Regions from separate parts of the Helicovermis profundi genome, predicted to be linked through region 3. Evidence: predicted binding sites of a transcription regulator. Region 3 holds the regulator's gene; each other region holds the start of a gene.
What was found. The regulator LexA, encoded in region 3, represses DNA repair genes until DNA is damaged. The targets are predictions, from matches to a motif close to AGAACANNTGTTCT.

Region 1 (11,458 bases), 310 kb from region 3:
GCAAAAGAATTACTGCAACTGGAGATATAGACGATGATATTGATGAAAATATTCCAAGAATACTTTTGTCTCCCAATTATTATGCGTTTTTAAAAGTCTCAGAGGGTTGTGATAACCTTTGTACCTATTGTATTATTCCCAAATTAAGAGGTAAATATAGAAGTAGAAAAATGGAAGATATAGTTCTTGAAGCAAAAGATTTAGTTAGTGGTGGAGTTAAAGAATTAATTATAATAGCACAGGACACTACAAGATATGGAATTGATTTGTATGGTAAATATAAGCTTTCTGCTCTTTTAAAAGAACTTAATAAAATTGAAGGTTTAAAATGGATTAGACTGCAATATTGTTATCCAGATGTAATTGATGATGAATTAATTGATGCAATAGCGACTCTTGATAAGGTTGTTAAATATATTGATATACCAATTCAGCATGCATCTAATTCTGTGTTAAAAAGAATGAATAGAAATACTTCTAAAGAGCAGCTTTACAGTGTTATAAATAAACTTAGAGAAAAAGTTAGTGATATTGTTATTAGAACGACTTTATTAGTTGGTTTTCCTGGTGAAACTGATGAGGAATTTAATGAACTTAAAGAATTTATTTCAGATGTAAAACTTGATAAAGTTGGAGTGTTTGCCTATTCACTTGAAGAGGACACAGCTGCAGCTAAAATGAAAAACCAAGTAGATGAAGAAATTCGTGAAAATAGAAAAAATGAACTTCTTGCTATTCAAGTACAAATTTCATCAGATAATCTTAATAAATTTTTTGGACGAGAAATAGAAGTAATTGTAGAAGAAAAAGTGCCTAAAGAGAACGTATACCTATGTAGAAGTTCATATGATGCACCGGAAGTAGATGGAATCGTATATGTTAATACTGAAAAAGAACTTGAAACAGGCGAATTTATATCAGTAAAAATAATTGATTCTATGGAATATGATTTGATAGGAGAGTTTTGATATGAATTTACCTAATAAAATTACACTTAGCAGAATATTATTAGTACCTGTATTTTTGTATTTTTTACTTAATAATTTTAGTGTAGATTCACCAAATTATGTGGCGCTTATTATATTTATTCTTGCATCAATAACTGATTTTTTAGATGGGTATTTGGCGAGAAAATTAAATTTAGTATCGAAACTTGGTAAATTTATGGATCCACTTGCAGATAAATTATTAGTTGCTGCGGCTTTAATCGGTTTTGTACAAACGGACCAAATAAGTTCGTATTTCGTATTTATAATTATTTCAAGAGAATTAATTATTAGTGTTTTTAGAGCAGTTGCAGCAAGTGAAGGTGTCGTTATATCTGCAAGTATATGGGGCAAAATTAAAACTAATACTCAAATACTAGCTATAATTATGCTTTTATTAAATAATGCACCATTTAATGGATTAAATATTAGAATTGATATGATTACTTTATATATTGCAACTATTGCAACTGTAATTTCTGGTATCGATTATATTTATAAAAATAGAAATGTTTTAAATTAATGGAGATGATAATGTGAAGGCAGCTATACTTACAATAGGAACTGAACTATTAATGGGTATGACATTAAACACTAATAGTGAGTATCTATCTAGAAAATTAAATGAACTTGGTATTAGCGTTATGTACCATTCTACTGTAGGGGATAATGAAGACAGGATAATTGAGGATATTAATAGACTTTACGAAAAAGTTGATTTAATAGTTACATCTGGTGGACTTGGGCCGACAAAGGATGATATTACTAAAGAAGTTATTGCAAATGCATTAGGACTTGATTTAGTACTTAATGAAGAAGTTAAGCTTGGTTTAATCGAAAGGTTTAAAAAATACGGAAGAAATATTACTGAGAATAATTTTAGACAGGCATATTTCCCTAAAGATTCTATTATTTTAGATAACGATTTTGGTACAGCGCCAGGGTGTATAGTTAAAAAAGGTAAAAAGATGGCTCTTTTACTTCCTGGACCGCCTAGAGAAGTAAATCCAATGTTTGAAAATTACGCTTCTAAAGAACTTCAAAAGATGAATAAAAATATAATTACTTCAAAATTTATTAAAGTATTTGGTATGGGTGAATCAAAAGTTGAAGATAAAATTATGGATATAGTTGAAAATCAAAGCAACCCAACTATTGCCACATATGTTAAAAGTGGAGAAGTGCTTATTAGAGTTACTTCGAGTAGTGAAAATGAAGAAGAAAACTATAAGTTGATTAATCCTATAGTTGATGAAATTACAAGTAGAATAGGTGAATATATTTTTAATTATGAAGATATGTCACTCCCTGAAACAACTATAAATCTTCTTTTAGAAAAGAAATTTACAATATCTACAGCAGAGTCATGCACAGGTGGGCTTATTGCAAAATTAATTACAGATTTTTCTGGCGTATCTGATATTTATAAATGTTCTTTAATTACTTATGCAAATGAAGCAAAAGTTAAAGAATTAAATGTAAGCGAACAATCTTTAGATGAATTTGGAGCTGTTAGTGAAGAAGTTTGTCTAGAAATGCTAGATGGACTCTATGAAAAAACAAAATCTGATATATGTATCACTGTTACAGGAATTGCAGGTCCAAATGGTGGAAGTGAAGAAAAGCCTGTTGGACTTGTATATATCGGTATAAAATATTTTGATAATACCTTTATATTTAAAAAGAACTTTAGAGGTGGTAGAGAAAGAATTAGGATGAATACTGCTTTATTTGCATTTAATGAAATTAGGAAAATAGTGACGACTTAATGTGTAATAGATTCTAAATTTTAAGTTTTACATGGCTTAAAATTTAGAATTTTATTTTATTGTAGAAGAACGAATTGTAAAAATATGTATTTTGTGTTAAAATAAAAATAGAAGTTATGCGGAGAAAAGTTAAAATTGTTAAATTTATTGGATGAAATAATTATTTTAAAATTTTTTTAATGATTAATGCTTGTAAAGGGTATATAAGCAGTGCAGCCTATCAAAACTTCGTTTTGCTTGGCCGCGGGCTTTTAGCCCTATGATTAATTGGATTAAATAATTATTTTAAAAATTTTCTTAATGATTAATGCTTGTAAAGGGTATATAAGCAGTACGGAACGTTTAACTTTGTTAAACTCACCGCTCTCTTTTAGCCCTATGATTAATTGGATTAAATAATTATTTTAAAATTTATTAATGATTAATTATTTGTAAAAGGTATATAAGCAGTGCAGCCTATCAAAACTTCGTTTTGCTTAGCCGCGGGCTTTTAGCCCTATGATTAATTGGATTAAATAATTATTTTAAAAATTTTCTTAATGATTAATGCTTGTAAAGGGTATATAAGCAGTACGGAACGTTTAACTTTGTTAAACTCACCGCTCTCTTTTAGCCCTATGATTAATTGGATTAAATAATTATTTTAAAATTTATTAATGATTAATTATTTGTAAAAGGTATATAAGCAGTGCAGCCTATCAAAACTTCGTTTTGCTTAGCCGCGGGCTTTTAGCCCTATGATTAATTGGATTAAATAATTATTTTAAAAATTTTCTTAATGATTAATGCTTGTAAAGGGTATATAAGCAGTACGGAACGTTTAACTTTGTTAAACTCACCGCTCTCTTTGCCCTATGATTAATTGAGTGGAATAATTATTTGTTAAGGTTATATAAGCAGTGCAGCCTATCAAAACTTCGTTTTGCTTGGCCGCGGGCTTTTAGCCCTATGATTAATTGAAATAAAATAATATTTAAAACTTAGGAGCTTGTTTTAAATATTATTTTATTTCAATTAATCGCACTGCTTTTTTTGTTCACGAGTCTTGACATACTGGTTTTTTTCGATATAATATACTTAACAGAACATTTGTTCTAATTTTAAAGGGTTGGTGAAATTTTAATGGCAAAAGTAAATGATAATAGAAAAAAAGCACTTGATACTGTACTAGGTCAGATAGAAAAGCAATTTGGTAAGGGTTCAATTATGGTATTAGGTGATGAGGGTTCAAGGTTAAATGTTGAAAGTATTCCAACGGGTTCTTTGGATTTAGATATAGCGCTTGGTATAGGCGGAATTCCTAAAGGTAGAGTTATAGAGATATATGGTCCTGAGTCTTCAGGTAAAACTACGGTTTCTCTTCATGCTCTAGCAGAAGCACAAAAGCAAGGCGGTGTAGCGGCATTTATTGATGCTGAGCATGCTCTTGATCCTGTTTATGCTAAAAATATTGGTGTTGATACAGATAATTTAATTCTATCTCAACCAGATACTGGTGAACAAGCTCTTGAGATTGTCGATGCATTAGTTAGGTCTGGTGCTGTTGATATTATAGTTGTAGATTCAGTTGCAGCTCTTGTTCCAAAAGCTGAGATTACTGGTGAGATGGGTGATAGTCATATGGGTCTTCAAGCAAGACTTATGTCACAAGCTCTTAGAAAACTTACTGGTGCTATTAAAAAGTCAAATACAAGTGTTATTTTTATCAATCAGTTAAGAATGAAAATTGGAGTTATGTTTGGTAACCCTGAAACTACTACTGGTGGTAATGCACTTAAATTCTATGCAAGTGTTAGGCTTGATGTAAGAAAGATTGATACACTAAAAAAAGATGGAGAAATTATTGGTAATAGAACTAAAGTAAAAGTTGTTAAAAATAAAGTGGCTCCTCCATTTAAAATTGCTGAATTTGATATTATGTATGGTAAGGGTATTTCTAAAGAAGGAAGTATTTTAGATTGTGCTGTTAAAGCTGATATTGTTAATAAATCTGGTTCTTGGTTCAGCTATAAAGATGAAAAACTTGGTCAAGGTAGAGATAACTCAAAAAATTACTTGCTTGAGAATTTAGATATTTTAAATGAAATTGAAGAAAGAGTAAGAATTCATTATAATTTGATTGAGACTGTAGATGCTCCGAATCAAGAAACTGGAGAAATTTAGGAAGATCATATAGTGAAAAACTGTATAAATGTTAACTGCATAATAGTATAGAAAACAAAAAATAAACTGCAAAAGTCTAAGTAACGAGGCTTTTAGCAGTTTGTTTTTTTGAAAATATTTTAGTTTTTAGTTTACTATAAAATTTTTAAATTCTTCACTTAGTGGTGATAAAGATCGTTTTTTATGAAAAACAAAATAAAAATATCTAACGATGTCAATATCCTTAATTTTAATTTCTTTTACAAGATTAAGTTTTACTTCATTAATTATTGCTTTTTTAGACATAAAGCTTATTCCAAAGCCACTCTCGACCATTTTTTTTATTGTTTCATTATCTTCAATTGTAGCAATAACATTTAATTTACTTATATCAATTCTTGCATTTTTAAGGGCAGTTTCAACAGTTTTTCTTGTGCCAGAACCAATTTCTCTAAAAATTATAGGATACATTAGTACATTTTCGATTGACAACTCTTTAACGTTTTTAAATGTTGAATTATTAGGAGCTATTAAAACGATTTCATCTTCTAGTATATTGATATATTCTAAGTTTTTATTGTTTTCCATGGCTCCTACAAGTCCGAAATCAATTTCCCCAAGTAGTATTTTATCTATAACTTGTTTTGTGTCATTTCTAAGGAGCGTGTATTTTACATCGGGATATTTGCTACTAAATTTCTTAATAACTGTGCTTAAAAAATATTGTTCTGGTATAGTACTAGAAGAAATCTCGAGTTTACCTTCAAGTTTGCCTTTATATTCGTTAAGCGCAAAAAAGGTTTGTTCTTTTTTATTTAATAAATTTATTGCATTTTCAAAAAGTATTTCTCCTGCTTTTGTTAATGTAACTTTCTTGTTTGATCTATTTAATAATACTGTATCGAGTTCTTTTTCAAGTATATGAATATGGTTGCTAATTGTAGGTTGTGTTAAAAATAATTTTTCAGCAGCCTTAGAAAAACTATTTAATTTAGCTATTGTCACAAAACTTTCTAATTGTTTAAAATCCATTTTTCACCTCTATAATTTAGAATAATTCACTTACATTCATGTACATTATAACAGATTTTATAATATTTTTTTAATATATTGTATGCATTTGTATGTTAAAATATATGTATAGATAGATTTGCTTTAGAAGTAGTTATTATTAATAATAAAATTTTAAGTTTTTGAAAGCTAATTAATTCTTATAGGAGTAATATATGAATAAAGGAAAATTATATTCTTTACTAAAACAAAATGAAGGACCAAAACTTGATTTTAAAGAAGAAGTTGATATTACATGTGAATCAGGTAAAAAAGAAATGGCAAAAGATATTATTGCGATTGCAAACAGCCAAGGCGGAAGAGGATATATAATAATTGGTGTTGTAGATAAGACAAAAGTTATTAAAGGAATTGGTGATAAAGAGTATAGGGAAGAATCTATTCAGCAATTACTCAGTTTAAGATGTGACCCTCCACTTGTTGTAAGAGTAGAAAAAGTTAAGGTTGAAAAAAAAGAAGTTTGCGTAATTATTATATTTAGGAGTTTTCAAAAACCGCATCAAATGCGTCAAACAGGCGCGTTCTATCTTAGACGGGGTTCAACTACAGATGTTGCTAGAAGAGATGAAATTGCGAGTATGCTTCAATATAATGGCATTATAAACAATGAAAAGACACCATTATTTAATATGAGCTTAGATGTATATGATAAAGATTTGATTGATAGCTATTTGAGAAAAATAAATTTAATTAATCAAGTAGATAATTATTCTCTTCTGAATAATCTTGGCATTTTTCATTATGATAAAGATAGTGATTCTTTTGTTCCTACTCTTGGCGGAGTACTTATGTTTTGTAAGAATCCACAACTTTTTTTGCCCTATACTGGTATAAGAATTGTAAATCGATTTTCAAAAGATAAAAAGGTTGTGTTTGTTAAAGGAAATATTTTTGATATGATTGATAAAGTGGTTAACTATTTTATGAATTTAGATATTAATTATCCTGTTGATGCTGTAAAAGAAGCGGTTATTAATGCTTTAATACATAGGGATTATTTTGATATATCCAGAGAAATACTTATAAATGTTGGAAAGCGAAAAATTGTTGTAAGTAATCCAGGTAGTACATTTGGGAAAGAAAGGGTTAATAATTTAATACATAATTCGAATCCTAGAAGACGAAATAACTGGTTGTATAATGTTTTTTTAATAGTAGATAGTGGCAAAAATCTTGATAGAGGATTATTTTTTATAAAATCAAGTTTCGAAGAAAGAGTACAATTTATAAATATTAGAAAAACAAATATTTTTAAAGTAGTAATGCCAGGAATGAATAGTTTAAACAAAAACTAAGGTAAAAGCTAAATAAAACAATTGAAATGGAGAGGATGAAATGAGCAGAAATAAAAAAGTGTTTATAGTAGATGATGATCCTAATATATCTGGACTAATCTCACTATATTTATCAAAAGAAGGTTACACTACAACAGAATTTTTATCAGGAAAAGAAATGTTAACAAAGTTTTCTGAAAATATTCCTGATTTAATTTTACTTGATATAATGCTTCCTGAAATGGATGGATATGAAGTATTAAGGGAAATTAGAAAAATAAGCAAAGTTCCCGTTATTATGGTTACTGCAAAAAATGATACATTTGATAAAGTGTTAGGGCTTGAACTTGGGGCAGATGATTATATGGTTAAACCATTTGATCCTAAAGAAATGCTTGCTAGAGTAAAGGCTGTTATAAGAAGATATTCAGATACGACTGATGATTCGAATGTATTAGTTCTTCCGAATTTAATTATTAATATGACTGATTTTAATTTAACTTATTTTGGTAAGAAGATGGAAATTCCACCAAAAGAAATGGAGCTTCTTTATCATCTTGCAAGTCATCCAAATAGAGTTTTTACTAGAGAACAGTTACTTGATCAGATATGGGGTTATGATTATATAGGTGAAACAAGAACAGTAGATGTTCATATTAAAAGATTAAGAGAGAAACTTAGTAACCAAACAGAATGGGAAATAAAAACGGTATGGGGTGTTGGATATAAATTTAGATTAGACAAGTAAGGTGAAATTATGAAAACTATTTTTAAAAAATTATTAATTGTATATTTAGTTGTACTTTTTATAGCGTATATTATTATTAGTGCTGGAGCGAATTCTGTTCTCCAGTACTTCTTTATTAATGAAAAAAAAGCGACCTTATTAAAGCAAGCGGAGTCATTTCAAGAAATGTATTTAGAAGCATGTCAAACAGGTGTTTTAGATGTTGATAAAGTGAGAAGTGAATTAATTTCTTTTCAAAAATATACTAGATCAAGTATATGGCTTATAAAGTCAGATGGAAGATTCTTACTTAACAATGAAAAAAATAGCTTAGTATTTAGTGATTCAGGTATTACTGTAGGTGATCTTAAAAAAGTTTTTGAAAAAAATATAATTACGAAACGTGGTTATATGAATGGTGTAACTGATCAAGTTTTAGTAATTGGTTATCCAATAATTGTTGATAATTCTGCTCATCTTGGTATGTTTATGATGGTACCTATGCCGGAAATATATAAAACTACATCGGCAATTTTTATGATAACAGTTATTGCCCTATCAATTTCTGGACTTATTGCAATTATAATTCTTTTTACAATTACAAGAAGGATTAATAAAGAAATTTCGAGTTTAACAGATGCAGTTAGATATATAGCAAAAGGCAATTTTGATAAAAAAATCAAAGTAAATAGAAACGACGAAATCGGAGAGCTTGCAGAAAGTTTTAATTATATGGCGGATGAACTATGTAAGCAAGAGGCTAAAAAGAAAAAGTTTATTTCAAACTTATCACATGATTTAAGAAGTCCACTTACCTCAATAACAGGATATACAAGAGGAATACTTGATGGAACGATTGAAAGAGATAAGCAAGATAGATATTTAAAAATTGTATTTAACGAAAGTGAAAGATTAACAAAAATGGTAAATGATATGCTTGATCTTTCGGCGATGGAAGGTGGGAATTTAACTTTAAATAAAACAGATTTTGATATTAATTCCATGCTTTTAAATGAACTTGATAAATTTGAAAGTAGAATAATTGAAAAAAAAGTTAAATTAACTTTAAATTTATTTAAAGAATCTATTTTAGCTCACGGTGATGTTGAAAGTATTAGAAGAGTTATTTATAATTTAATGGATAATGCACTTAAATTTATTGATATTGAGGGGAAATTAACTATAAAATCAGAAATTAAAGATGAAAAAATTATTATAGGAATTCAAAATAGTGGTGCGATTATTCCAAAAGAAGATATTAAAAATATATGGACTAGATTTACAAAATTAGATGATTCAAGAGGAATGCAAAGAAAATCTACAGGTCTTGGACTTTCAATTGTTAAAGAAATTATTAAAGCTCATGAAGAGAAAATAGAAGTTTATAGCGACGAAAAAATAGGTGTTATGTTTATATTTTCAGTAGCTACACAAATTTTTAAAAAAAACAATTAGAATTAACATTTTATTCATAATTACTTTATATATTTGATTTAATATTTATATAGATGAATAATATATAAATTGATATTGTTGGTTTAGGAGGTGTGCAATGCTTAGGCGAATTACCGGTAATAAATTAATTAATCGCGATGAAAAAAAAGAAGAGGTTTTTGATAAAATATTTGATAATTTTATTGAAGAATTTTTACAACCTTTCAATAACAAATTAGAAGAAAAATTCAGTTCATTTAAAGTCGACGTAATAGAAACTGAAGATGAATTTGCTATTATTGCAGATCTTCCAGGATTTTGCAAAGAAAATGTTGCAATCGAGTATGATAATAATTATTTAACGATTTCTGCAAAAAAGAATAAAGAAGAAAATTGTACAATTGGAAAATACATTAGAAAAGAAAGACGGTGCGGAGAATTTAGAAGAAGTTTTTTAATAGATAATGTTATATCGTCTGATATTGAAGCAACGTTTGAAGATGGAGTTTTAACAGTTAATTTAAAAAAGTCAAAAGCCAATAATATCAAAAAAATTATTCAAATTAAATAAAAAAATTTGGTGGTGACAATATGATTAACGAAGAAAATAAAAATACAGATTTAAATGATAATATGAATGAAAATGAAAACGGAATTATAAATGATAAAGAAAATATAGAAGAAATTGTATTAGATGATTCAAATCAAAATATAGAAGCTACAAGTAGCATTGAGGCAAATAAAAGTACTAGTGGACCTATTAATAATTATAATTTAAATCAAGATATTAAAACTGAAAGTAAAATTATAAATAAAAAAGAACATAAAAAAAGAAATCCACTTACTTTTAGACAGATTATGTCGCTTGTACTAGTTGCATTTTTATTTGGTGGAATTGGAACTGGAGTCGGCATTGGTTCAATAAATCACTATTATAGAAATGATTTAATGCCCGCTTATTATACATCTTCATCAAATAGCGCCGAAAAAGTTAATACCAGCTATACTGATTCTAAAAATGAAGTTACAAATGTAGTTGATAAAGTTGGTTCAAGCGTGGTTGCAATTACAAATAAGGTTTATTATAAAGATTATTTTAATAATACAAGAATGAGTAAAGACGCAGGTTCGGGAATTATTTTTAGAATAGATAATGATTATGTATATATTCTAACAAATAATCATGTTGTTGCTAATTCCAATCAACTTATAGCAGAAATATCTAAAGGCGAAATGGTTGATGCTAAAATTGTAGGTGCTGATGAATCAACAGATTTAGCTGTAATTAAAGTTAAAAAAAGCGATATAAAAGCTGAAACTCTTTCCTTAATTAAACCTCTTATATTAGGCGATTCTGATAATATTAAAGTTGGAGAAACTGCAATAGCAATGGGAAATCCTTTAGGATATAATAATACAGTTACAGTAGGTGTTATAAGTGCGCTTAATCGTGAACTTAAAGGATCAAATTCATTAAGTTTAATTCAAACCGATGCTGCAATTAACCCAGGAAATAGTGGAGGGCCACTTCTAAATAGTAAGGGTGAAGTAATTGGAATAAATTCAGTTAAGATTGCAGAAACTAGCGTTGAAGGAATTGGATTTGCTATACCTATTAACTCTGCAAAACCAATTATAAAAGAGCTTTTAGAAAATGGATATATTTCTAGACCTTATATTGGAATTTACGGAAAAGATATAGATAAAAATGCTTCTGAAACATATGAAGTTCCAATTGGAGTTTTTGTATATGATGTAATTGAAGGCTCAGGGGCTGCTAGAGCGGGACTTAAAAAAGGTGATATAATAATTTCACTTGATGACAATAGAATTAACACAATGGATGATTTATTAAACGTTATGAAAAACTATAAAGTAGGAGACGAAGTAAATCTTAAAATTGTAAGAGACAGTAAAGATAAAATGGTCTTAAAAGTTAAACTTGGTGACAAGAATAAAGTTCCAACACAAAAAAATTAATATAGACAAAATAAAAGCTATGCTTAAATTGCATAGCTTTTATTTTGTATTATTTTAAAAATAACTCTCTTTCAC
Region 2 (11,458 bases), 630 kb from region 3:
AAATTGATAAATCTTTTATTGATCAAATAACGGATAGTAACAAAAATAATGCACTACTAAAAACTATTATTAATTTAAGTAAAGAGTATAATTTAGATTTAGTAGCAGAAGGTGTGGAGACAAAAGAACAATGTGATTATCTAGTTGAATTAGGTTGTTATGTTATTCAAGGGTATTATTTTTCTAAACCAGAACCATTGGGAAATAGTAAATAACTTATCTCTATTATATTGATAAGAGTATGTGCTTGTAAGGGGTTTGGGAGCCGTGCGACCTATCTAATCTTCGATTAGCTAAGTCACGGGCATTTTGCCCTATAATAAAAAACATAAAGCAATAAAAATGCTAAATTCTTGCATTTTTATTTACTATATTGATAAAAGTATGTGCTTGTAAGGGTTTAAAAGCCGTGCGACCTATCTAATCTTCGATTAGCTAAGTCACGGGCATTTTGCCCTATAATAAAAAACATAAAAGAATAAAACTGTTAAATGCTTACAGTTTTATTGCTTTATTGTTAAAGTGTGTGTGGTTGTAAGGGTTTAAAAGCCGTGCGACCTATCTAATCTTCGATTAGCTAAGTCACGGGCACTTTGCCCTATAATAAAAAACATAAAAGAATAAAACTGTTAAATGCTTACAGTTTTATTGTTTTATTGTTAAAGTGTGTGTGGTTGTAAGGGTTTAAAAGCCGTGCGACCTATCTAATCTTCGATTAGCTAAGTCACGGGCACTTTGCCCTATAATAAAAAACATAAAGCAATAAAAATGCTAAATTCTTGCATTTTTATTTACTATATTGATAAAAGTATGTGGTTGTAAGGGTTTAAAAGCCGTGCGACCTATCTAATCTTCGATTAGCTAAGTTACGGGCATTTTGCCCTATAATAAAAAACATAAAACAATAAAACTGTTAAATGCTTACAGTTTTATTGTTTTATTGTTAAAGTGTGTGTGGTTGTAAGGGTTTAAAAGCCGTGCGACCTATCTAATCTTCGATTAGCTAAGTCACGGGCACTTTGCCCTATAATAAAAAACATAAAAGAATAAAACTGTTAAATGCTTACAGTTTTATTCTTTTATGTTTTTTATTGCACGGCTTTTTTTTATCGCGAAACTTAATATATTTGTAACTTCAAATGGCTTACAATTTCTTTGTTTTGTATTATAATGTAAATGGTAGTGTTATTTTTATGTAGGAGTGATTTAATGATAAAACTTGAGAGAGTTTCTAAAAAATATAAGAATGGAACTTATGCTCTTCAGGGTGTGAGTTTAAATATAAAAAAGGGCGATTTTGTTTTTTTTGTTGGTCCTAGTGGTGCTGGTAAATCAACCTTGGTTAAACTTTTATTAAAAGAAGAAAATGTTACTTCTGGAAAAATTATTGTTGATAAAAAGGATGTAACTCATATACATAATCGTAGGATACCTTTTCTTAGAAGAAAAATGGGAGTAGTTTTTCAAGATTTTAGACTTCTTCCTAATAAAACAGTGTATGAGAATGTTGCTTTTGCTATGGAGATAATTGAAGCTAGTCATAGAGATATTAGAAGTCAAGTGCCTATGATTCTTAGTATAGTTGGTCTTAGTGATAAACAGAAAAGTTATCCTAGTCAGCTTTCCGGAGGAGAACAGCAAAGAGTTTCGATTGCGAGAGCGATTGTAAATAATCCTCCCATACTTATTGCTGATGAACCTACTGGAAATTTAGATCCTGAAAATTCATGGGAAATTATGAAATTGCTTAAATCTATTAATAGAAGAGGAACGACGGTTATAATGGCGACTCATGATAAAGAAATTGTTGATATTATGAAGCAAAGAGTTGTTGAACTTAAAAAAGGAAGGATTTTAAGGGACGAAGAAAAGGGAGGCTACGGTTATGAAGGTTAGGACTGTAAGTTATACCTTTAGGGAGAGTATTAAAAATTTATGGAGAAATCGTGCTATGAGTATGGCATCATTATCTTCAGTAGCTGCAACTCTATTAATTCTTGGAATTATATATATTCTTATAATTAATATCAATAGTTTAGCTGATGGTGTTAAAGATCAATTTGACACAATAAATATATATTTATCAGATAATTTAACCTTAGATGACGTTAATACAATTGGTGATGAAATTTATAAACTTGAAGGGGTAAAAGATATAACGTTTGAAACAAAAGAACAAGCTTTAGAAAAATATAAAGTCGAATGGGGAGATAACGGATATTTATTAGACGGTCTTGAATCGAATCCTCTTCCAAATTCCTACATAATAACTTTAAAAGATATTGGATATGCAAATTATGTTGTAAATAAAATAAAAAAAATGAATGGAGTAGAAGAGGTAAAATATTATCAAGATATTATTGTAAAAATGATGAGTATTGCAAAGTTTGTTAGAAATGTTGGAGTGGGATTAATATTTATACTTATTGCAATTTCCACGTTTATTATTAATAATACGATCAAGTTAGCTCTTAATTCGAGAAAAACAGAAATTAGTATTATGAAATACGTAGGTGCTACTAGTTGGTTTGTTAAGTGGCCATTTTTACTTGAAGGAACATTTTTAGGTATTATGGGTGCTCTTGTTTCAACTGGTATAATATATTTTATTTACAAATATACTTTTGTTTTATTTACTAGTCATTTTTACGTTTTGATTGCAGCATATATTGTTAATGTCGATATCGTTATTAAAAATTTATTGATTATTTTTGTAATTATTGGTGCGGGTATTGGAGCACTTGGAAGCATATGGTCTATGAAAAAATACTTAGAAGTTTAGGAGGCTCATATGAAAAAAAGTAGACAATTTATACTAGTGATTTTGATGCTTTCTATGGTTTTTATGTATTCAAGTTTTGTATTTGCAAATGCAGATAGTGATATTGAACTTAAACAAAGTGAGCTTAAAAATATTAATAACAAGCTTAAGGAAATTGAAAAATCTAAGACGAAACTTAAAAAAAACAAGAATGAAATACTTAATAAAATTAATGGTATAGAAGATAATGTAAAAAACCTTGAAGGTGAACTTAATTTAATAAATAATAATGTTGAAAAATTAACTGTTGGTATCGCAGATACAGAAAATATTCTTAAAGATGCCACTGTAAAGTTAGAAGATAAAAAAACTCTTGTAAATGATAGACTTAGAATTATGTATAAATCAGGTTCAGTAGGCTATATGGAAGTATTACTTGGTGCTGAGAGTTTTTCTGATTTACTTACAAGAATGGATATGATACAAAAGATTTATGAACATGATAAAAATATGATTTCATATATGAAAGAACAAAAAAATTTAATAATTGAAAAAAAGAATAAATTATCTGATGAAAAAATTAAATATCAGGAGTTAATTAATGATAGAGAGACTAAAAAAATTCAACTTAGCACAAGCTTGAAAAAATTAAATTCTACTCAGATTAAATTAAAAAAAGATTATTCGGCTTTAGAGGAACAAGAAGATAATTTACTTAAAGATGCAAATGAAGTAACAAATATTATAAAAAAATTAAAATTAGCTAAAAATTATGTTGGTGGCAAAATGGCGTGGCCTACGCCAGGATATACGAGAATAACTTCACCTTTTGGCTATAGAATTCATCCAATAACTCATAAGAAAAAGCTTCATACAGGAATAGATATTGCAATTCCCTATGGTGAAAAAATATATGCAGCTCAAAGTGGTACAATTATTTATGCTGGATGGTTTGGAGGCTATGGAAAAGCAGTTATGATTGATCATGGTGGTGGATATGTTACTTTGTATGGACATAATTCGAAATTACTAGTTAAAGTTGGACAAAAAGTAAAAAGAGGAGAGGCGATATCGAAGTGCGGTACGACTGGTGCTTCAACGGGTCCTCATTTACATTTTGAAGTTAGAGAAAATGGAAAATATGTAAATCCTTTAAAATGGGTAGTGCCGTATTAAATAAGTAGCTACATTAAAAAAATAGTAATATACTAAATAAAAGGAATGATAAAAATGATGAAGAAAAGAAACGCAGCGCTAATCGTAGTACTTTCAATAATACTGTCTGCCATAGTAACATTCACTTTTAGTAATGTCGTACAAATAAAAATGGATGATAAAGTTGTGCTTACAAAAGATGATTATAACTACTTAATATCACTTAAAAATAGATATTCAAAAATTGAAAAATTAAAGGCTTATATTGATAAAAATTATTATATCCCTGTTGATGATAGTGTTTTTCAAGATGCAATGATTAAAGGTATGTTTTCTTCTTTAAATGACCCATATTCGGTATACTTTGATAAAAAAGCTTTTAAAGATTTTAATGAGCAAACGTCTGGTAAATATGCAGGAATTGGTATAATTGTATCTATTAATGATGATGGTTTAATTGAAATTATCTCACCAATTGAAGATACTCCAGGTGAAAAAGCTGGATTACTTCCAGGGGACAAAATTATTAAAGTAAATGGAGTGGTTGTTGGAAAAGATAACTATGCAAAAGCTATTGATATTATGAAAGGTGAACCTAATACTGATGTTACAATTACGGTATCAAGAGAAGGCCAAGATCCTTTTGATTTAGTTATAACTAGAGAAATAATTACTGTTAAAGCCGTTAAATCTAAAGTATTAGATAATGATATCGGATATATTAGAATTACTTCATTTGATACATCTTCGCATGATGAATTTAAAGATCATTTAAAAGAGCTCACAGATAAAAATATTAAAGGTTTAATAATTGATTTAAGAAATAACCCTGGCGGGTCACTTTATTCAGTTGATAAGATTGCTGATATGCTTTTAGGAGAGCAAGTAATAGTTTATACTGAAGATAGAGCAGGAAAAAAAGAATATTACAGATCTGATCCACGAAAAGTCAATGTTCCTATAGCAGTCCTTGTAAATAAGGGAAGTGCTAGTGCGTCAGAAATTCTTACAGGTGCAATAAAAGACTCTGGTTCAGGAACAATAATTGGAACACAAACTTATGGAAAGGGTGTAGTTCAAACAGTTAATCCGCTTGATGATGAAACAGGATTTAAACTTACTACTTCACAATATTTTACACCGAATGGAAATAATATTAATAAAATTGGTATTACACCAGATATTATAATTGAAAAAACAGACAAAGGTGACAACCAATTAGATAAAGCATTAGAAGTTATTAAAAATAAAATGATCAAATAATTATTGTATAATTATTTTAGGAGAAGTTAATGAAAAAAGTTATGAATATTCCATATATTAGATTGTTACCTATGGTAGTGATTTCAATATTAGCGTTTAAAATTATAAATCAAATGGGAGATGTTAGTAGGTATATTAATGCTTTTATTAATATATTAGTTCCATTCTTTTGGGCTTTTGCAATCGCTTTTATTGCTCATCCGTTGATGAGTAAAATTGAAAAAAAATTTAAAGTTTCGAGAAATATTAGCTTAATAATTGTATATACTATTTTGTTTAGTTTGTTAATTATGGTTATTTTATTTGTTTTACCAAGTATTGTAAAAAGTATAAAAGATATAATGGAAAATATTCCTATGTATGTTTCATCAATTGAAAATTTCTTGAAGACTAATTCTATTGATGTTTCACAGTTTAAGACTTTTGATGCATTCAAGAATTTTGATTACAAAAACATTGATAATACTCTTAAGAATTTAGAAAAGTATTTTAATGTTCTTTCAGGAGTTTTAACAAGTGTTATTAATGTTACTTCTAGTATATTTAAACTTTTAATTGGTGTTATTATTTCGATTTATTTATTAAAAGATAGAGAAAAATTTAAATTGTCTTTTAAAAAAACAATTTATGCTTTTTTAAAAAAAGATTTTGCTGAAAAAATAATACAACTAGGAAGAGAATCGAGGGATATATTTTCAAGTTTTTTTATGGGCAAATTATTGGATTCATTAATTATTGGAACTATAGCTTTTGTTGGATTTTTAATAATGGGTGCACCATATGCAACTCTTTTAGGACTTATTATAGGTATCACAAATATGATACCATATTTTGGACCATTTATTGGTGCAGTTCCAGTAGTACTTTTGGTGATATTTCAAAGTCCTATAACTGCCTTATATGCAGCGATATTTATACTAATATTACAACAGTTTGATGGATATATATTAGGGCCCAAAATACTAGGTGATTCAGTAGGTGTAACACCATTTTGGATAATACTTGCAATTATAATAGGCGGAGGCTTATTCGGAGTACTAGGAATGTTCCTTGGAGTACCAACATTTGCGGTTTTAAGAGTTCATTATCTAAAATATATAGATAAAACACTTGAATATAAAGGAATAAAAGAAATAAAATAACGTTATAGAAATATTTATTTTTGCAAGGTAGAATAAAATGTATATAAAATAATACTTCACACCAAAACTAGGTGTAAGTCGTATTATTTTATATACATTTTTATTAACAAGGTAAAGTCAAAAAATAGCCATCTAAAGTATGAAATTATGAATTTGTATTTAATTTATTAAGGTAAAAAGAGACGCCATGCACTTGTTTCTGGCATAAGATACCGTCATAAAAGTGTATGTTTTATAACCTGAGTTTGACACTTTTTAAAATACAAAACCAGCTATAACGTTGATTTATCAATATTTATCTGGTTTTGTATTTTGTTTTTTTGTGTTGTACGACAATTCTTTTTTCCAATTTCTAAGTTGTTCAATTCTGACTTTGCTATAATTTAATGATACGTCAAATAGTTTTTCTATATCTCTAAAAACGTCATTTTGTTTATTTAGTGAATATAATCCATTTCCAATTTTTCTGCACGTTGCATTTTTTAACGTTTCTTGTATTCTTCTAATTGAATATTTATTATCTAGTTTCATCTCTAATATTCTACTAATTAGAAGTGCTATGAAGCATACTAAAAAATGTCCTTCTATGTGGTCTTGATTTTTTACATAAACCGGTCTACCTTCTAAATCCGTTTTTAGCACTCTGAAACTTTCTTCTATTTTCCATAGTCCACGATATTTTTTTATAACTTCTTCATTATTAAGATCAAGTTCACTAGTTACTATTGTATAATAACCATCTAGACTTACGTCTCTTTTATATTTTTCTTCATCAAACTCTATATATGGCTCTATATCCTTTATTTCACCTGTTTTTTTATCTAGATTTTGTAACTTTAAATATTTTTTTATACCATAACTATTTGATGATTTATACTTTGATGGCGACTCTAAATATGTGGTAATTCTTTCTTCTAACTTTTCTCTTTTATGTTTTTCTCTATCATCAAAATTTTTTGACCAGAAACAAACTACTTTTTCTTTTAAAATAATTTTTTCTCCATTTTCATCTTTTGTTTCTCTTTCTCTAAAAAATGATTTTATTTTAAAGGTTCCATTTGGATTACATGCATAACCTTCATCTGATAATACTTCATCCATAAATGCTTTAGACGTACCTCTTATTTTCTGTGAAACGATGTAACCATCATTCTTAGATTTTAAATAAGCCAGATTTTTACCACTATTCAAACCTTTATCAGCAGTTAATATAACTCTTCCAAAGTTATATTGTTTTCTCATATTTTTAATGAATGGAATAAGTGTACTACTATCATGAGTATTACCAGGAAACAAATCATAAGCTATTGGTAAACCATTTGAATCTATAAGTAAACCCATTTGAACGATTGGCGTACTCTTTTTTTCTTTTGATGGTCCCTTTTTCTTTAAATCATCTTCTATTTCCGTTTCAAAATAATAATTTGTAACATCATAAAAAACAAGTGATGTATCTCGACCATAAGTCTCTGAAACTTTTTTATTTAAATGATTTTGTAAATCTATTTTTATTTCTGAAAGATTTGATAATGATTTGTAGACTGATTTTAAAGCTACATTAAATTCTTTAAAGTATTCATCCTGATGAGCTACAGTAGCTTTTTTACTCATTGGATTAAGTATTCTAGAAAAAGTAAGTAATCTCAGTATTTCATCAAGATCATATTTAAAGTTTTTTTCAAATTTATATTTTTTTATAAATTCAGCTATTTCAAGACTTTTATAGATGTTGTCTAAGAAAAAATATCCATAATTTTTATCTGTTTCTTGTTCAGAATTTGCCTTTAAAAGGTTATGAGTAATAACTACTTCGTTTTTTTTCATATTTTTAGCTTCAAATTTTAATTTTTCTAATATGTTTGGATCTTTAGCTTCTAATTCTTCTAAATTTCCATATTTTTTAATTGTTCTTTGTTTAGACTTACCAGTTTTATCTCTATATCCCTCAACTAAATAAACTTTTGTAAATTTAGATTTTTTACTTGTTGTTAATTTTATAAACATAAAAGTATCACCCATTATTATTATATCACATTGTAGCACACCGTACAACAAATTATTTTAAATTTCAGCATAAAAAAACGCCTAAAATTCAATCTTTAGACGTATTTTTTTTATTTTAAGTGTCAAACTCAGGAACGTTATAGAAATATTTATTTTTGCAAGGTAGAATAAAATGTATATAAAATAATACTTCACACCAAAACTAGGTGTAAGTCGTATTATTTTATATACATTTTTATTAACAAGGTAAAGTCAAAAAATAGCCATCTAAAGTATGAAATTATGAATTTGTATTTAATTTATTAAGGTAAAAAGAGACGCCATGCACTTGTTTCTGGCATAAGATACCGTCATAAAAGTGTATGTTTTATAAGGTAGAAAAAAATATGTATAAAATAATACGCCATGCACTTGTTTCTGGCATAAGATACCGTCATAAAAGTGTATGTTTTATAAGGTAGAAAAAAATATGTATAAAATAATACGCCATGCACTTGTTTCTGGCATAAGATACCGTCATAAAAGTGTATGTTTTATAAGGTAGAAAAAAATATGTATAAAATAATACGCCATGCACTTGTTTCTGGCATAAGATACCGTCATAAAAGTGTATGTTTTATAAGGTAGAAAAAAATATGTATAAAATAATACGCCATGCACTTGTTTCTGGCATAAGATACCGTCATAAAAGTGTATGTTTTATAAGGTAGAAAAAAATATGTATAAAATAATACGCCATGCACTTGTTTCTGGCATAAGATACCGTCATAAAAGTGTATGTTTTACAAGGTAGAAAAAAATATGTATAAAATAATACGCCTTACACCTGATTTTGGTGTGAAGTATTATTTTATACATATTTTTTTCCATTTGACGAAATATAAAAAAAATAATATAATAAAAAACGAACATATGTTTGATAAATGGAGTGTAATATGAATGAATTTAAAATAGTATCAGAATACAAACCTACGGGAGATCAACCTGAAGCAATTGAAAAATTAAGTGAAGACATTATTTCAGGGAAAAAATTTAATACCTTACTTGGTGTAACAGGATCAGGAAAGACATTTACTATTGCGAACGTTATAGAAAAAACACAAAAACCGACATTAGTTATAGCTCATAACAAAACGCTTGCCGCTCAGTTATGTAGTGAATTCAAAGAATTTTTTCCAGATAGTGCAGTTGAGTATTTTGTAAGTTATTATGACTATTATCAGCCTGAGGCTTATGTTGCTGCAAGAGATCTTTACATTGAAAAAGACGCATCAATTAATGATGAAATTGATAAGTTAAGGCATTCGGCAACTGCAGCACTTTTTGAGAGAAAAGATGTTATTATAGTTGCTTCTGTATCATGTATCTATGGTCTTGGTAATCCAATTGATTATAAAAATTTAGTCTTGTCTTTACGACCGGAAATGGAAAAAACAAGAGATGAAATAATTGAAAAATTAGTAGACATTCAATATTCAAGAAATGATATCAATTTCAAAAGGGGTACTTTCAGAGTTAGAGGTGACGTAATAGAAATATTTTCCGCTCAGTCGAGTGAAAAAGCTATTAGAATAGAAATGTTTGGAGATGAAATTGAAAAGATATGCGAAATTAATGTTATAACAGGAGAAATATTAGGATATAGAAATCATGTTTCGATTTTTCCGGCCTCTCATTATGTAACAACAAAAGAAAATATTGAAAGATCAATAATTGAAATAGAAAAAGAACTTGCAGAGACGATTAAAGCTTTTAAAGATGAAGGGATGTTAGTTGAAGCTCAAAGAATAGAGCAAAGAACCAATTATGATATTGAGATGCTTAGGGAGGTTGGCTTTTGTCAAGGTATTGAAAATTACTCTAGAATTATGGCAAACAGAAAACCTGGAAGCAGACCTTATACATTAATAGATTTTTTTCCTGACGATTTTTTAATAGTTATAGACGAATCACATGTATCGATTCCTCAAATAAGAGGAATGTACGGAGGCGATCAATCTAGAAAAACAAATTTAGTAGATTATGGATTCAGACTTCCATCGGCTAAAGACAATAGGCCACTTAACTTTACAGAATTTGAAAGTTTAATAAATCAAGTAGTATTTGTAAGCGCGACTCCAAATGTATATGAAAAGGAAAAAAGTGAGACTATAGTAGAACAAATAATTAGGCCAACTGGGCTTATTGACCCTACAATTGAAGTAAGAAAAATAAAAGGTCAAATTGATGATTTATATAATGAAATTCAGTTAAGAGTACAGAAAAATGAAAGAGTCCTTATAACAACTTTGACAAAAAAAATGTCAGAAGATTTAGCAAAATATTTTGAAGAAATGGATATGAAAGTTAAGTACCTCCATTCTGATATAAAAACTATGGAAAGAATGGAGATAATTAGAGATTTAAGACTTGGGAAGTTTGATGTTTTGATAGGAATCAATTTATTAAGAGAAGGTCTTGATATTCCAGAGGTTTCCTTAGTTGCAATTTTAGATGCAGATAAAGAAGGATTTTTAAGATCAGAAACTGCATTAGTACAAACTATTGGTAGAGCTGCTAGAAATGTAAATGGAAGAGTTATATTATATGCGGATAGGATTACAAAATCAATGAAATTTGCAATTGATGAAACTGAAAGAAGAAGAATTATTCAGAAAAAATACAATAAAGTAAATAACATTACTCCTACATCAATACTTAAAAATGTTAGGGATGTTATTGAAGCAACAAAAACAGTTGAAAACAATGAACTTTATAATTTTAATTTAGAAGAAAAAGAAATATTAAATGATATGTCTAAAGAAGAAATTATATCATTATTAGAAGAATTAGAAGGACAAATGTATGAAGAATCACAGAAGTTGGAATTTGAAAATGCAGCAAAATTAAGAGATAAAATTGAAGAGCTTAAGACAATGATATAGGAGAAAATAATGAGTAAAAAATATATTAGAGTTAAAGGTGCTAAAGAGCATAATCTTAAAAATATCGATATTGATATACCTCGTGATGAGTTTGTTGTTATAACTGGGCTAAGTGGATCAGGAAAATCTTCATTAGCTTTTGATACGATTTACGCTGAAGGTCAAAGAAGGTATGTAGAAAGTTTATCTTCTTATGCTAGACAATTTTT
Region 3 (11,458 bases):
TAATAATTAATGTCATTTTTAAGGAAATTGATAATTTTTCTTGCAATATATATTTATAGAAATATTTACATGTGTAAATTACAAGTAAAATAAAGAATAGAAAAATTAAATAGAATACAATTCTAAAAAATACAATTCTTTCTGACAAATTATATTTGCTATTTAAAACATTATTATTAAAATTTGTGTTATTTATAAGATAATCTTGTGTACCATTTATTGTAAGTTTTTTTATAAGGGAATTATTGTTCCTATCAGTTAAAGATATTAATAAATCCTTATTAAACTTAAAAATATTATTAATAATTAGTTTTTCTTTTAAAAAGCTATTTACTAGTTTCAAATTCAAAGAGCTATCAATTAAATAAATTTGACTGTTTGAATTATAGAAGAATGTATTTCCAATTAAATCGCTATATATTTGTATCACGTTTCCATTAATTTCTTCTAAATTAATAGAAAATTTTTCTTTTAGTGAGTGCTTATAGTATACATATTTCGTTAAATTAATTTTATTATCTAAATAAAAAACCAACTTATCTTCAACCAAAGACAAATTTTTTATTTGACCCGTTAAATAAGGAGCATCTTCTTCACTATAATTTTTGCTAAAAACTATTTCTTTTTGTTTGCCATAATTATCAAAATGTATAATTTTTTCTTTCTTTATCCATGAATCAAATTTTCCATATTCAACAAAATGTGCATAGATATCTCCATTTTTCCCTACAACTAAACTACTAAGATTTTTATTTTCATAAGAAAGATGAATTAGATTTTCAACTTTATTTTTGCTCAGCTTTACAATATAGTAATTTGAAGAGTCTAAATATAAAGAGTTTTTACTAGACTTAAAAATACCTAAAAAATCCAATTTTTTCAAAGTTGTTATATTTAACGTTAATAAACCATAGTTATTATCTGAATCAATATACAACTCTTTATAATTGAATTTATCACTATCCTCAATATTAATATTGCCATATGTAAACGTACTAACAGGTTCATTAAATACGTAAGAATTTGATATTATTACATAAGCTAAAATACCTATAATAAATAATAAAAACGTAAAAAACACTGCATGTTTTTTCATAATTAATACTCCTTTTCATTTTTATTCAAACAACTTAATTATTTAAAAGGTGTATACAGGTGTTATCACAAGGTTGAAAATTCTAATTAACTAAACCTATTTACAAAATAATTGTTGTGAAAATATAAAATAAATATATATAATATATATATCTATTTATTTTAATTTAAAACAATTTTTTACTCTATAAATATTATTTTATGAAAATATGTTTTTTTTACATAAATATTGTGTATAAAAAAGATATGATAAAGCTTCATTATATAAGGAGTTATTATGAAAAAATTTATTGCTCAATTTCAAATATTATTAAATATTGTGATCAGACCTATTAGAAGAAAGTTTTCTGTTACTAAAAGAAAAATAACAAGAGCTCCTTTTAAATCGTCTAGAAAACTCGTAACAAAACTAGTTGGTAATATAAGTAAAAAAGAAGTTTCTCTAAAGAACTACTTTTCAATTGGTAGATATTACATTTCAAAGCGAGCAATTATTATATTAATTTTACTGCTAATTATTGCTATTTTTTTAGGATATAAATATCTTTCCAACAATACTATTCTTTATAAAAAATTTTATAGCACTAGTGAGATCACTTACACAGGAAATGCAAAAATTTATAATAATAAAATTGACAAAAATTTAATTTATTCTGGAAAAATAAGTAATGGTTTACCCGATGCTAGTGGTACTGCATTTTATGATAATTCTAATAAAAAATATATAGGTGAATTCTCTAATGGACTCTACAATGGAAAAGGTATTTTCTTTGATAATTTAAACCACAAAAAATATGAAGGTGATTTTAAAAGTGGGAGTTATGATGGTTATGGCATTAAATATTATAATAATGAGGATGTTCAATACGAAGGATATTTTGCAAACGGTGAATATAATGGAAATGGAAAAAGCTATGATAATTTTGGAAATTTGATTTATAAAGGTAATTACGTGAATGGTAAGTATTCAGGTGATGGTACTTTATTGTATGAAAATGGTAATATAAAATATTCAGGCTCATTTAAAAATAATGAGTATTTAGGAAATGGAAAGGAATACTTTGAAAACTCTGCTCTAAAATATGAAGGTGGATTTGAAAGTGGAAAATACGCTGGTATGGGTAGTTTATATAAGTCTAATGGTGACATTCTTTATGAAGGTGAGTTTTTAAATGGACAATATGTAGGTCATGGAATTTTGTATTCAAAAAACAAAATTATATATGAAGGCGAATTTAAAAATGGTAAATATTTCGATAAAGGAAAGGAATATTTTTCAAACGGGAATATTAAATATGAAGGAAATTTTGAAAACAATCTTTATGATGGTGATGGCGTATTATATTATAATAGTGATAATAATTATGTAGAATATAGTGGCGTATTTAAAAAAGGCAAGTTTTATGGAGAAGGCACTTTATTTGCAAATTCTCCGGAAAATCCAATCGTCTATACAGGAGCTTTTATAAATAATAGTTTTAACGGAGTTGGAAGCTTATATAACAAGGATGGTCTTTTAATATATGAAGGTGGATTTAAAAAAGGATTATATAATGATTTTGGTGTGCTTTATAAAAAAGATAATATCATTTATAGTGGTAACTTTAAAGACGGTTTATATAGTGGCCAAGGAATTAAATTTGATAACAGTGAAACAATATACAGTGGAACTTTCAAAAATGGTGCTTATAATGGTTTAGGAACTTTATATCTTGCCAATAACCCTATATTTATTGGATATTTTAAGAATAATGACCTTGTGATTCAAGAATTTTTAGGAAAAAGTGATAAAGAAATTTTAAATTCTATTGGCTCACCTGACTCGAACATTATAAAAAATAGTTCTGAAATTACTTTTATCTATACTGATTTAGGAATGGTTATAAATTTTAAATACAACAAAAACCACATAATGAGTGTAAATAAGGTTATTATAACTAATAGTATTACAGTTGACAATATCAATACAACTATGTCAGCTTCGATAGTAAAAAGCTTAATCGGTGAACCAAGCAAAATAAATATATATAATATTAATAACATTGAATATAGCGACTATATATATATATTAACTAACTATAATTTAAAAATAATATTTACTGCAAAAGAAACACATATAGAAAGTATACAATTTTATAAGTAGAAAATTATATATAAAAAACAATCTAAAATCTTCATAGATTTTAGATTGTTTTTTTAATCATAACACAATATTTTTATCAGATACCTTATTGTCTTTATTAATGTAGCTAGCAAAGGTAATTAGTAAAGTTATTTAAAAGTTAATGGAATATAAATAATCTGACCTGGATATATTTTATTTGCATCAATATTATTTTCATTTAGAATAACGTAAACAATTGTTCGTACATCTTCTTTTGAATCTAAATGTTCTTCATTATATTCTTTTGCAATAGACCATAGAGTATCACCGTATGAAACTGTTACGGCAGTATATTCTGTTTTGCTTGCTCCTTCTGCAATATTCAAAGTATAACCTAGAGAAATAATAATAGTAAAAATTAGAATCATAAAAAATGTAAACCTTTTTTTGTTAGTTATTCTAATTTTTCTTTTTCTGTGAGGTTTTCTTATATAGTTAGTATGTAAATTAGAATTTTTAATCAATTAAATCACCTTCCCTATTTTTAGAACAAATGTTCTGTTAGTTATATTATAACCGAACGTCTGTTCTTTGTAAAGAAAAAACAGAACGTTTGTTTGATTATTTTTTTTTAATATGATATACTACTGTATATTGAACGGTTACGAGACTAAAAAATATTGAGGTGTTTAATTTGTATTCTGATTTATCAAAAAAACAAGTTCTAATTTTAAACTATATAAGAGCAGAAGTAGCAAAGAAAGGCTATCCACCTTCTGTTAGAGAGATTTGCCTTGCTGTAGGACTAAAATCTACTTCAACTGTCCATGGACATCTAAAAAAAATTGAAGAAAAAGGTTACATAAGAAGAGATTCTACTAAACCAAGAGCAATCGAAATTCTTGAAGACACATTAAGTGATACATCACTAATTAACACTAATACGGCATATATTCCTCTTGTTGGAAATGTAACTGCAGGTGTTCCCATCTTAGCAGTTGAAAACATAGAAGAACAATTTCCTGTTCCAAGCGACATGGTTAACTCAGGAACATTTTTTATGTTACGTGTTCAAGGTGACAGCATGATTGAAGCAGGCATATTTGACAGAGATTATGTAATAGTAAAAAAGCAAAATCAAGCTAAAAATGGTGATACTGTTGTGGCTCTTATTGATGACTCAGCTACTGTCAAGACTTTCTATAAAGAATCTGATCATATTAGGTTGCAACCTGAAAATTCTGCACTTAGCCCAATTATTTCTAAAGACGTTTCTGTTCTTGGGATTGTAAAAGGTGTGTTTAGAAGAATGTAGTCAACATAATAAGATTATGCTGACTACATATGAATATATGTAAAAAAAGTAAGGTCTAACGCCTTACTTTTTTGTTATTTTACAATTCTTTCATATTAATATTATATACTTGTAAATTTTTCTTTTTAATATTCTTAGATAACATAATTGCTAGATGTTTTATAGAATCAGTACTCGTAATACATGGAAGACCGTTTTCAATCGCTCCTCTTCTAATTTTTTTGAAATACGAATTATATTTTTCATTAAACGAAGAAAGACTTACTACAAAATCAAATTCCTTATTTTTTATTTTCACAATTGTTTCACTAAAAGTTACTTCATGTATCAAATCACACTTTTGATTATATTTATTTTTATAATAAATATAATCCTCTTCACTTACATATATATTGACATTATTTTCTATTAAATCCCCTATTATTACATCAATTTCTTCAGTTTTATTTTTGCCACCTGAAAAAAATATTTTTTTTATATTTTCTCCTTCTATCCCAATTTTAATCATAGACTTATAAAATGCTCCATAAAAAGTTTTATCAATACTGATTGTTTCTCCTGTTGATTTCATCTCAGGACCTAAAATGGTATCTTCATTTTTTATTTTATAAGTTGAAAACACAGGACTTTTTATATAATATCCATTATTATGTTCTTTAGACTCTAAATCTAATTCTTTAATTTTTTTATTTCCCAAAATAATATCAATTGAGCTTTCTACTAAATTTATACCACTTGCTTTACTAATAAAAGGAATTGTCCTTGAGGACCTTGGATTTACCTCAATAATATAAATTTTATTATTTGATAATACATACTGTATATTAAATAAGCCCACAATACCAATTGCAGTAACAATTTTTTTACTTATAACAAATAATTCATCCAATACTATTTTACTTAAATTTATTGGCGGAAAAACAAGAGCACTATCTCCTGAATGAATACCACTTCGATCAATATGTTCCATTATACCTGGTAAAAATATATCCTCTCCATCGCTTATTCCATCAACTTCTATTTCGATTCCATCAACATATTCATCAATTAATATAGTATTGTTTGGATTATTATTAAATGCATTATTGATGTAAGATGATAAATTATTGTAGTCATATATTATTTTCATTCCAAGTCCACCAAGTACATAGCTTGGCCTAACTAATACAGGATAAGATAGCTCATTTTTTACATTTTCACTTAAATTATTATTATCCACTCCAAAACCTTTAGGATATAGTATTGATTCATTTTCAAGGATTTTTATAAATTCACTTCTTTCTTCTGCTTTATGCAGAGCATCATATCTTGACCCTAATATATTTACTCCATTTTCCTCAAATTTTTTAGCTAGCTTAATTGATGTTTGTCCACCAAATTGAAGTATTACTCCATATGGTTTTTCTTTATCAATTATATTCATAACGTCTTCAAAGGTTATTGGTTCAAAATATAATTTATCAGATAAATTGAAATCGGTGCTTACAGTTTCAGGATTATTGTTTACAATTATTGTTTCAATATTTCTTTTTTTAAGAGCAAGTATTGCATGAACTGTTGAATAATCAAATTCAATGCCTTGACCTATTCTAATTGGACCTGAACCTATAACAATTATTTTTTTTCTGCTACTAACCTTTATTTCATCATATACATTATACGATGAATAGTAGTATGGACTTATTGCATCAAATTCACCGCCACATGTATCTACCATTTTATAAGAAGGAAAAACATTTAATTTTTTTCTATATTCTCTAATTAATAATTCAGTAGAAAAAAGAGTTAGATTTGCAATGCCCTTATCTGAAAATCCATTTTTCTTTAAATTTTCAATTTCCTTTTTTGTAATAGTTTTATAATCTCTATTGAAAATGCTTTTTTCTAATAGTACAATATTTTTTATTTTACTTAGAAAAAATTTATCTATTTTTGTTATTCTTTCTAATAAGTCAATACTTACTTCTCTTCTAATCAATTCTGCCAAATAAAATATTCTAATATCATCAACAAATTTTATTTTATCCAATAATTCACTTAAGGTATATCGTGTAAATTCTTCATTATATAAAGAAAAATATTCCATTTCCAAAGATCTAATAGATTTTAATAGTGCACTCTCAAAATTCCTTCCAATTCCCATAACTTCACCTGTTGCCATCATTGATGTTCCAAGCTCATTTTTAGAATTTCTAAATTTATCAAAGGGAAGTTTTGGAATTTTAACTGTAATATAATCAAGAGAAGGCTCAAATGAAGCCTTTGTTTTTTTTGTTACATCATTTACAATCTCATCTAAAGTATAGCCCAAAGAAATCATTGCTGTAATCTTTGCAATTGGATACCCAGTAGCTTTAGAAGCTAGTGCAGAAGATCTACTTACTCTTGAATTAACCTCAATAACTACATACTCTTTTTTTATCTGATTGTAAGCAAATTGAACATTACAACCTCCAACTATATTTAAACTATTAATAATTTCTATACTTGCATTTCTTAAATTTTGATACTGAATATCAGAAAGTGTTTGCGATGGTGCTACTACAATACTATCTCCAGTATGAATACCCACTGGATCAATATTTTCCATGTTACATACAGTTACTATATTTCCATTTTTATCTCTCATCATTTCATATTCAATTTCTTTCCATCCTTTAATAGATTTCTCTATTAGTAATTCACTTGTAACGCTTAAGTTAAGTCCTGAAGTAACAATCCTTTCAAGATCTTCTTCATTTTCTGCAATTCCACCACCATTTCCACCTAATGTGTATGCTGGTCTTATTATTAATGGATAACCTACTAACTCTGCTATATTTTTTGCCTCATCTAAACTTTTCACTAAAGAAGATTTTAAGACGGGTTGATCAATTTCAATCATTTTATTATAAAATAAATCTCTTGATTCCGAGTTTTTAATATCTTCAATTTGAGTACCTAATACTTTAATATGATATTTATCTAAAAGGCCATTTTCTTCAAGTTCAATACCAACATTTAAGGCAGTCTGTCCTCCTACGCTAATCATTATAGAATCAGGTTTTTCTTTTTCAATTATTTTAACTAAAAATTCTAAAGTTATTGGCTCCATATATACTTTATCTGCTATTTCTTTATCTGTCATTATTGTAGCTGGATTATTATTAATTAAAATAGTTTCGATTTTATTTTCTTTGAAGACTCTACATGCTTGAGTACCTGAGTAATCAAACTCAGCGCCTTGACCAATTACAATAGCACCGGAACCAATTATTAGTACTTTTTTTATTTTATCCATTTATGCCTCCTTCTTAAGTAGTAATTTTAAAAATGAATCAAACAAATAGTCTGAGTCTTTTGGACCAGGTGAAGCTTCAGGATGATATTGAACACTAAATACTGGTTTGAATTTATGACTTATTCCTTCTACAGTATTATCGTTTACATTTATATGAGTAATTGTAATTTTATCTAAATCTATGGTATTTTCTTCAACTACATAACCATGATTTTGTGCTGTTATATAGACCCTATTATTAAAGATATCTTTTACTGGTTGATTGGCGCCTCTATGTCCAAATTTCATTTTTTTAGTATTACATTCAAGTGCTAATGCTATTAGTTGATGACCAAGACATATACCAAAAGTAGGATAATGATCTATAATTTTCTTAACAGTTTCTATAATATTTATAAGTTCTTTTGGGTCTCCTGGTCCATTTGATAGAAATACACCATCAATTTTATAAGAATTAATTGTCTCAAAATCTGTGTCAGCTGGAAAAATTATTAATTCAATGCCTCGAGCTAATAATGAATCTAAAATATTTTTTTTAATACCAAAATCAAGAACACCAACCCTTTTTAATGACTGGCCTTTTGGCTTTAACTTATAAATATTTTTTGTGCTTATTTTATATACTGGTTTAATATTTTCATATTCCTTAATATCTTTAATTAATGTTGGCATACTACTAAGACTCGAAATAATAAGGCCATTTATTACACCCTTTTCTCTAATAATTTTAGTTAAATGTCTTGTATCTATATCACTAATACAAGTAATATGATTATTAAGTAAAAATTCGTTTAATGAGTAAGAATTACTATCACTTTCATCAACATAATTATTGAATTCACTTACAACAAGCCCCCTAACTTTTATAGACTTTGATTGATTAACACTATTATCAATTCCATAATTTCCTATTAGTGGGTAAGTTAATACTGCAATTTGTCCATAATAAGAAGGATCAGTCAAAATTTCTTGATAACCTGTCATACTTGTATTGAAAACGACTTCACCAAAAGTTCTTTTTATTTCTCCATGTAACTTTCCCTCGAAAGTCGTTCCGTCTTCTAAAATTAAATAACCTTTCATAAATCCCCCTTATATTAATTCTTGTTTTTGCATAATTATGTATAGTTATATACTTTCTAATCTATTTTGGGCAAATAAAATAAAAGGCATGTATCTATATGTATATTTATGCATGACCAACTAAAAAAAATAGCGCAAACATATAATATATGAATAACCCCATCGATTGATTAATAATTAAAATATACACCTGCACAAAGCGCACGCCTTTTAATATCAATGAAATCATATCTCTGTATGATTTATTCATCTAAATATACTAATATGTATTGTATCACAAATTTATAATTATGCAAGATAAAGAATGAAAAAAAGTATGCAGATTTTAAATTCCACATACTTTTTTTAAAAGTTTACTACTTTTTTCTAACTAATAAAAGTATTACTTATGCATCATTATAATTAATTAAAATAATTCAACTTTATCATCTTTAACTAGTCCTAAAATAAGTTTTCTACTCTCAACGAATTCACTTGTAAAAGTATAAGCATTTAGTAATCTTCTTTTAGAATCTTCTATTTTTTCTTCTTTATTTGCATATAAAACTGCAATAACGTCGCCTTTAGTTACTTTATCTCCAACTTTCTTTTTAAGCATAATTCCAGCGCCTAAATCAAGTATATCATCTTTTGTCTCTCTTCCAGCACCAAGTACCATTGCTGCAATACCAATATCATCAGACTTTATTGATTTTACGTATCCATCTTCAGGAGATTTTATTTGAACAATTATTTTAGCATCAGGTAGTTTTGAAATATCATCAATTACTTCAACATTTCCACCTTGACACTCAATAAATTCTTTGAATTTAGTTAGAGCTTTTCCATTTGATAGATTTTCTAAAACTAGTTTTTTAGCTTCTTCTACAGACGAAGCACCTTCTCCTAGATATACCATATTACTAGCTAAAGTTACAACTAAATCAGTAAGATCTTTTGGTCCAATATTATTAAGAGTATCTATTGCTTCTTTTACTTCAAGAGCATTTCCTACCGCGTAGCCAAGTGGTTGTTCCATATCTGTTATAATTGCAATAGTATTTCTCTTCATGCCATTACCGATATTAACCATAGCCGTGCTAAGTTCCACAGCACCATTAATATCTTTTACGAAAGCTCCACTTCCACATTTTACGTCTAGTACAATAGCATCACTTCCTGCAGCAAGTTTCTTACTCATAACACTTGCAGCAATTAAACTTATATTATCAACTGTTGCAGTAACATCACGAAGAGCGTATAGCTTTTTATCTGCAGGTGCTATATTGCTTGTTTGACCAACAACGGCAATTTTATGAGTATTTACATTTTCAATAAATTCTTCTGTTGTAAGTTCAATATGAAATCCATCAATTGATTCTAACTTATCTAGTGTACCACCAGTATGACCAAGTCCACGTCCACTCATTTTAGCTACAGGGACTCCACACGATGCAACAAGTGGTCCAAGAATTAATGTAGTTGTATCACCAACACCACCAGTTGAATGTTTATCAACTTTTATTCCATTAATATTAGAAAGATCAATTGTATCTCCAGAATTCATCATTGCATATGTTAAATCAACTGTTTCTCTCGTATTCATTTTTTGTAAAAATATTGCCATTAATAAAGCTGATGCTTGATAATCAGGAATAGATCCATCAGTATAACCAGATATAAAAAACTGAATTTCCTCAGTAGTTAACTCAATACCATCTCTTTTTTTAGCAATTATGTCATACATTCTCATAACTTTTCCCCCAAATCTTTATATTTATTTTAAAATTGGAATAATATTTTTAACTAAATTAATAAAAGTTTTCTTTACCATATTTGCTGTTTCAACAACTTCGCCGTGATGAAGAGGTTGATCTAAAATTCCAGCAGCCATATTTGTAATACATGAAATGCCAGTTACTTTAATATCTGAATGTCTAGCTACTACCGCTTCAGTAACAGTTGACATACCAACAGCATCCGCGCCAATTATTCTAGCAAATCTTACTTCTGCAGGAGTTTCATAAGTTGGTCCAGAATTCATTTGATATACACCCTTTTGCAATCTAATATCTAATTTTTTAGCAATCTCAAATATTTTATTGTTTATTTCTTTATTGTATATTTCAGAACAATCTGGGAAACGTGGTCCAAGTTCATCATAATTTTTTCCAAGAAGAGGATTAACCCCACTCATATTAATGTGATCCGTAATAATCATTAAATCACCCGGTACATAAGCTTCATTAACTCCACCAGCTGCATTAGTTAAAAGTAAATTTTTAACTCCAATTTTCTTCATTATTCTAATTGGAAATGTAATTTCTTCCATTGAATAACCTTCATAAAAATGAAATCTGCCTTGCATTGCAATGACTTTTCTTCCTTCAAGATCTCCACAAACAAATTGACCAGCATGACCTACAACAGTTGATACTGGAAAATACGGTATATCTTCATACTTAATTATAATTTTATTTTCAATTTCCTCAGCTAATACACCAAGTCCCGACCCTAATACTAAACCTACTTCAGGAGCAAAGTTAATTTTTGATTCAATGTATGACTTTGCTTCTTGTATTTTATCTAATAAATTTTTCAT

Region 1: recA (recombinase RecA) is a predicted target of LexA. The motif match lies at 3,838-3,851, and genes of this name have one in related genera.
Region 2: uvrB (excinuclease ABC subunit UvrB) is a predicted target of LexA. The motif match lies at 9,231-9,244, and genes of this name have one in related genera.

The regions. Positions count from the first base shown of each region.
Region 1 is NZ_AP028654.1:1,847,627-1,859,084, reverse strand. Features, by position in the region: gene rimO (30S ribosomal protein S12 methylthiotransferase RimO) at 1-968, shown strand, start outside; gene pgsA (CDP-diacylglycerol--glycerol-3-phosphate 3-phosphatidyltransferase) at 970-1,509, shown strand; gene AACH12_RS08235 (competence/damage-inducible protein A) at 1,523-2,755, shown strand; gene recA (recombinase RecA) at 3,878-4,918, shown strand; gene AACH12_RS08225 (selenium metabolism-associated LysR family transcriptional regulator) at 5,045-5,929, opposite strand; gene AACH12_RS08220 (AlbA family DNA-binding domain-containing protein) at 6,124-7,263, shown strand; gene AACH12_RS08215 (response regulator transcription factor) at 7,304-7,990, shown strand; gene AACH12_RS08210 (sensor histidine kinase) at 8,000-9,424, shown strand; gene AACH12_RS08205 (Hsp20/alpha crystallin family protein) at 9,522-9,974, shown strand; gene AACH12_RS08200 (S1C family serine protease) at 9,995-11,383, shown strand; gene AACH12_RS08195 (D-serine ammonia-lyase) at 11,433-11,458, opposite strand, start outside.
Region 2 is NZ_AP028654.1:910,723-922,180, forward strand. Features, by position in the region: gene AACH12_RS03920 (putative bifunctional diguanylate cyclase/phosphodiesterase) at 1-215, shown strand, start outside; gene ftsE (cell division ATP-binding protein FtsE) at 1,210-1,896, shown strand; gene ftsX (permease-like cell division protein FtsX) at 1,886-2,782, shown strand; gene AACH12_RS03935 (murein hydrolase activator EnvC family protein) at 2,792-3,937, shown strand; gene AACH12_RS03940 (S41 family peptidase) at 3,992-5,179, shown strand; gene AACH12_RS03945 (AI-2E family transporter) at 5,209-6,321, shown strand; gene AACH12_RS03950 (IS1634 family transposase) at 6,610-8,325, opposite strand; gene uvrB (excinuclease ABC subunit UvrB) at 9,261-11,249, shown strand; gene uvrA (excinuclease ABC subunit UvrA) at 11,259-11,458, shown strand, end outside.
Region 3 is NZ_AP028654.1:1,536,457-1,547,914, reverse strand. Features, by position in the region: gene AACH12_RS06815 (methyl-accepting chemotaxis protein) at 1-1,096, opposite strand, end outside; gene AACH12_RS06810 (MORN repeat-containing protein) at 1,373-3,238, shown strand; gene yneA (cell division suppressor protein YneA) at 3,367-3,723, opposite strand; gene lexA (transcriptional repressor LexA) at 3,894-4,514, shown strand; gene carB (carbamoyl-phosphate synthase (glutamine-hydrolyzing) large subunit) at 4,594-7,794, opposite strand; gene AACH12_RS06790 (carbamoyl phosphate synthase small subunit) at 7,795-8,877, opposite strand; gene AACH12_RS06785 (pyrimidine-nucleoside phosphorylase) at 9,284-10,609, opposite strand; gene AACH12_RS06780 (purine-nucleoside phosphorylase) at 10,634-11,458, opposite strand.